2 regions of the Cytobacillus sp. FSL R7-0696 genome follow, and region 1 is predicted to be linked to the other one. Evidence: predicted binding sites of a transcription regulator. Region 1 holds the regulator's gene; the other holds the start of a gene.

Region 1 (3,218 bases):
GGTTTTTTAAATTCTTTTCAGGTCGAAAGCCTTTTTGAACAGCTTTTTGCATCCCTCTTTTTATTTTTACATTATGTAGTTTTCTTTGATACTCTTCAACCATGCTAACAATTTGTAATACCATAGAATCAGAATCTGAAAGTTGCAATTCTCCATTATGGGCAATAGTATAAATTTTCCCATTTTCCTTAAGTATACAATGTAAGATGGCAATTTTAGCATTTCCTCTTCCAATCCTGGTTTCATCTTGAATAAGAACAGCCTCTGCTTGATTTTGTTTAAGTAACTCCAATAATTGCAACAAACCAATTCTTTCTAAATCATAACCACTTGCTTTCTCACGTATGACTTCAACCACATTCATATCCTTCATTCTCGCTAAATGTAAAAGTTCTTCCTCTTGTCTAGCAAGAGACGTTTCCTGGGTATCTTTCGTCGTACTCACTCTGCAATATATAATTACATTCATTCTCTTTCATTCCTTTAGTCTTCTAATATCACACTAGCTAAATTTGTTTCAGATATTATTTCACCATCTGTAATGGGAAGATACACCTTATCACCAGGATGTATTTTACCTAAATGTATATGATTAAATTCTTCTACCCAAGCAACAAAGTCTTTAGAAGACATATGATGGGCATCTTTAAATTCCTCCGCCATTTTCCATAAAGAATCTCCTTGTTTTACTTCAACTTTTACATATTCCACCTGATTTGCATTACCAGTGTTCAAAAATAATAAGAAAGCCATACCGAAACTAAAAGCGATAAGAATAATAGCATAACTATAAGAATTCCACAATTGTTTTATCATTAATTGCCACCCCTGAATAGAATATATGTTCGATTTGATAATTTTAGTATAATGCGAACATTTGTTTCTGTCAATAAGAAAATTCGAACTTATGTTTGTATCTATTTACTACTGATGGTATAATAATCTTAATGAAATTGACGAAGGTGCGTGATAGCGTGAAATTATCTAAGAGGCAGCAAGATATATTGAATTTTATAAAAGATGAAGTAAAACAAAAAGGTTATCCACCTTCCGTTAGGGAAATAGGTGAAGCTGTTGGACTTGCTTCAAGTTCAACCGTACATGGCCATCTAGCCAGACTAGAGAGTAAAGGACTTATTCGTCGAGATCCGACAAAACCCCGTGCCATTGAAGTATTAAATTTAGAAGAAAGCAACCCAATTCCTAAAGTGCAAACGGTGAATGTTCCTATTATCGGTAAGGTTACTGCTGGTCACCCCATTACTGCGATTGAGAATGTTGAGGAATATTTTCCTTTACCTGAAAGAATGGCTCCGAGTGATGAAAATATCTTCATGCTTGAAATTATGGGAGAAAGTATGATTGAAGCTGGCATATTAGATGGTGATTATGTCATAGTCAAGCAGCAACAAACAGCAAATAATGGAGAAATCGTGGTTGCTATGACAGAAGATGATGAGGCCACCGTTAAGCGATTCTTTAAAGAGAAGAACTTTATCCGCTTGCAACCAGAAAACCCTACCATGGAGCCGATTATCCTGCACAATGTATCTATTTTAGGCAAAGTAATTGGTGTTTATCGCCAAATACACTAAAAAAAGAGTGTCATTATTGACACTCCTTTTTAATAGTTGCAATTATCTTTATATGTTACTCATACAATTATAAAATTTGAAAAATTCAGTAAAATAGAATCATTACATGGAGACAAAAATATATTATAATGAAATTTACACCAAGAATCAACCTAAGGTCGCAAAAAAATCTCGGCTTTAGGAGTGTGAAGGAAAAATGTTAATGAACATTCTCTTCGCTGCGTTGATTGGTGGAATTGTCGGTGTTGCAGGACATTTGCAGAGATTAGGCAAACTAGTCAAGCCACGGATGACAAAAAAATTCATTTATTTAGGGTTCTTAGAAGACATCTTACTAGGAGGACTGGCGTCCGTATTTGTCATTGTGACAACAACACCGGATTCCCCCACTGCTGTTTTCATCATCTCTCTCGTATCTGGTATGGGAGGTGAGGGTATCTTAAAATTATTAGATACCCTAAAAGTAAAAGATCAAGAATAAAATTTTATTCCGTTCTTATGAACGGTTTTTTGTTGTATATAACAAGATTTAATTATATCTAGACAACTAACTTCCCGCTTAAACAGTCTGTTTCACCTTTATGGAAGGGATATAACACATTACCATTTTGTTTAACGTTGAGTAGCTTCTTAAATTGTCATATGTATGTCTTACACAGCACATAGAACCACTCTCCTGAAGTACGGTTCATCAATTCAATACGAAATATTGTTTTTAAACATGATGTTTTATGGGTAAATAAAAAATAAAGCATTTTTCATGAAAAACAGATGGCTAACTGGATTAAATGCTAATTATTCAATTGATTGGTAACTAAAACAAAATACTATTTCTTATTGATTTCGATTATCCGCATCAATACTTATAAATTTTCTTCCTAATCTTAATAAATCTGTAGACAAACTCATATAAGGAGTTTGTCTACAGTCTGAAGCTGCCGCTAAAACTGCATTTGAATATGCCTTTTAGTATCAGCAATAGTTATTTTCCCATATATTAGCTTCCATTAAAACAAAGTAAAAGCACTTTCAACTTACGGGTTTCCTAAGTTCCTTATACTTCAACTGCAACGATATCATCACAACAGATCGTAGTAATTCGTACACGAGCTTTCTTGTCACAACAACAATGATCGTGACGATCATCGTGACGATCACAGTCTGCTTTAGCTAGGAAGACTAAATTACCGCGAATATCGATAAACTCCCCGAACACATGGCCGCCACCTTTAAGAAATACTCTCACATCCTCACCACGGGAAATGTTCTTAAAGAACTCATCACAGCCACAATCCTTATTGTCATCTTTGCTGTAATTACCACAACCATGATTGTTGTTGTCATATCCATATGAGTCTGAATATCTTGGTCTTCTTCCAAAAAAACAATTATTATATCCCATATCTCTTCCTCCTTTCTATCATTATGTTAATACTATATGTCGAGGGTCTTGGAGATGTACGGGCTATATCCCCCTGTTAAAAGACCATTTTATTTTCTCTGTGAACCTTCTTTTTGTTTGTCAAACCTAACTATAAAATAAAGAAGCAGCCGTTATGGCTGCTTTGGACTCGATTTTTGGTATCTATTAAATAGATACCAAGTTGAATGTTAATACTAAAC
Region 2 (3,218 bases), 970 kb from region 1:
TGCAACCAAACATGCGGTATTAGGTTATTCTAATAGCCTACGGATGGAAGTTGCTTCTCAAGGTGTGTATATTACAACAGTGAATCCAGGCCCATTTGAGACGAATTTTTTTGATATTGCTGATAAAGAAGGCACATATGTGAAAAATGTTCAGCGATATATGTTAAAGCCGGAGTATGTTGCGCGAAAAGTTGTTGATGTGATGTTGACGCCAACAAGAGAGGTCAATCTCCCAAGGTGGATGAATTTAGGGAGTAAAGTATTTGCCATTGCTCCCAGATTATTTGAATGGGCTGGACGCGGTGTGTTTAATAAAAAATAATGTTTCAAGTTGAATGGTTTGCATCGGGCTGTTTTTATCTATATGGTGAAATCGTGAAGATATTTATAGAGAAAAGGTGATAAATATGAAAGCAAAATTTGAACCGTTATTTGAATCCTATACATTTCCTAACGGTGTGACAGTTAAAAATAGACTTGCACTCGCACCGATGACACATTATTCTTCTAATGATGATGGCTCTATTTCAGAAGAAGAATTAGTCTTTATTAAGGCCCGTGCAAAGGATTTAGGTACAGTTATTACTGCTTGTGCCAATGTAACACCAAATGGTAAAGCTTTTCCTGGTCAACCAGCTATTTACGATGACCAGTTTATTCCTGGTTTAAAAAAACTAGCTGAGACGGTTCAACAAGAAGGGGCAAAAGCGGTGATACAAATTCATCACGGCGGCATTTCATGTCCTTCTGAACTTGTTCCCGATGGTGATGTTGTATCTGCGTCAAATATCGATCGTGATAACCAAAAGGCTCGTGCCCTATCGACAGGGGAAATTGAAGAAATCATCGAAGCTTTTGGAGAAGCAACGAGAAGAGCAATTGAAGCAGGTTTTGATGGAGTAGAAATTCATGGTGCAAACGGGTATTTAGTACAGCAGTTTTATTCCCCTTATACGAATAACCGTACGGATGAATGGGGTGGATCTGTAGAAAATCGGATGAAGTTTCCATTGGCTGTTGCGGAAGCTTGCCAAAGAGCGATTGATAAGCATGCAAAGAGACCATTTATTTTCGGTTATCGCTTCTCACCTGAAGAGCCGTCGACACCTGGTTTAACAATGACTGAAACCTTTCAACTAGTGGATGCTTTATCAAATCTTCCATTCGATTATTTGCACATCTCTCTTATGCATGTACTATCTACTCCTCACCGCGGGGCGGATACAGAGCGCACAAGAATTGAGCTGGTGAATGAAGTAATTAACGGACGTGTTCCGTTAATGGCCGTTGGAAAAGTGAATTCACCTGATGACGCATTAGCTGTTAGAGAACGAAATATCCCGCTTATTGCTATAGGTAGAGAATTACTCATTTCACCAAGATGGGCTGCATATATTCAAGAAGATCGTCTTGAGAAAATAGAATATGCCCTGAATTTAAAAGAAAGAGATAAATATGACATTCCGAACGGATTATGGGAAGTGATCCTAGCTGCAGAAGGTTGGGTCCCATTTACTCGCTAGAAATCTTTAGAAAACATGAACATGAACAATTTGTTCATGTTTTTTTTTGTCTTATTTTGGTTACAAAAGCGGTTTGCTCATACATCAATAGTGAAACGGTCAAAGATAGCGGAAAAACAGTGATTTTTTTGACTATCCATTAAACATTCTCGTTAAATAACAGGCATGTCAAATAAAAGACGAAAAGCTGGGACTTTTTAGATTTAGGCAAAATATCATAATATGTCGAATATTTATACATAGGATAATGGAAGGAGCAGCCTTCTGCTGTACAAGAGTTTGTTTTTCCCCATAGGCCATCTCATCTAATGATAGAGCTATTCTTATTTAATCCCAGGTTTTGTCTAGACAGTCGAATATAAGAAATTCGTCGTAAAATTTCCATTGAAAGGGAACGTATATTCGGTTAATATTATGGGTATAAATAAACGGAACATAAGTTCTTATTTTATAGTGGGAAGAGGCAATCTAATGGTTGATTATAGTGTAATGCCAAAACAACAAATTTTATGTATAGATATGAAGAGCTTCTATGCCAGTTGTTCAGCTGTTATACGGGGATTAGATCCAATGGAATGCTATCTTGTAGTGGCGGGAAATCATGATCGTAAAGGCAGTGTCATTCTTGCTGCTTCACCGAGAATGAAGAAAGAATTTGGCATAAAAACAGGATCGAGGCTATTTGAAGTACCCAATGACCCCCGCATTATTATTGAAGAGCCAAAGATGGCTACGTATTTACGTGTCTCTATGGAAATTACACGTGTATTTCATCGCTATGTACCAAAAGAGGCTGTGCACACTTATAGTGTCGATGAAAGTTTTATTCGTATTGACGGAACAGAACATATATGGGGTGACGCCTATACGATTGCCCAAAAGATAAAAGATGATATCGAAAGGGAATTTCAACTACCTTCATCTGTTGGGATTGGTCCTAATATGTTAATGGCAAAGCTTTGTCTTGATTTAGAAGCAAAGAAGGCTGGTATTGCTGAGTGGACTTATGAACAAATAGAAGAAAAGCTTTGGCCGATTTCTCCATTAAGTCAAATGTGGGGTATAGGCAGTAGAATGGAGAAAAATTTGAACAGTATGGGCATTTTCACGGTTGGTCAGCTTGCCCATTTTAATCTAACTACACTAGAAAAAAAGTTTGGTATTATGGGCAATCAGCTTTATTATCACGCATGGGGAATAGATTTGTCAGAAATCGGTGCTCCGATTTTACAAGGTCAAATTAGCTTTGGGAAAAGTCAAATCTTGCTTCGAGATTATACTGATAAAGAAGAAATCAAGCATGTTGTTTTAGAAATGTGTGAGGAGGTTGCAAGAAGGGCGCGCACACATCGTAAGGCTGGAAGAACCGTTCATTTTGGGCTTGGATATAGCAAGGATGAGTTTGGTGGTGGATTTTATCGTTCTCGGACAATGGAGGAGCCGACAAATGTAACAATGACCATTTATCATGTTTGTTTAGCTTTATTAGATGAACATTATAACGGCAAAACGGTTCGGAAGATTACTATTTCTCTTGGACAAATAACCGATGATCACGAGTATCAGCTTAGTTTATTTGATCAAAACGGCTTTAACAAGCGCAAGCTCGGCTATACCGTCGATCGCATTCGTGCCCGCTTCGGATCTGCTTCCTTATTGCGAGCGGTTTCTTATACCGATGCAGGTACAGCGAGA

Evidence for each region. The regulator LexA, encoded in region 1, represses DNA repair genes until DNA is damaged. The targets are predictions, from matches to a motif close to CGAACATATGTTCG.
Region 2: a site for LexA is predicted at 1,915-1,928, ahead of MKX29_RS17395 (Y-family DNA polymerase). Genes of this name have one in related genera too.

Annotation. Positions count from the first base shown of each region.
Region 1 covers NZ_JBBOWA010000001.1:4,338,984-4,342,201, forward strand. Annotated here, with positions in the region: gene MKX29_RS22110 (YneB family resolvase-like protein) at 1-469, opposite strand, end outside; gene yneA (cell division suppressor protein YneA) at 484-816, opposite strand; gene lexA (transcriptional repressor LexA) at 948-1,595, shown strand; gene MKX29_RS22125 (DUF4257 domain-containing protein) at 1,792-2,076, shown strand; gene MKX29_RS22130 (hypothetical protein) at 2,650-2,997, opposite strand.
Region 2 covers NZ_JBBOWA010000001.1:3,364,963-3,368,180, forward strand. Annotated here, with positions in the region: gene MKX29_RS17385 (SDR family NAD(P)-dependent oxidoreductase) at 1-322, shown strand, start outside; gene MKX29_RS17390 (NADH-dependent flavin oxidoreductase) at 408-1,523, shown strand; gene MKX29_RS17395 (Y-family DNA polymerase) at 1,995-3,218, shown strand, end outside.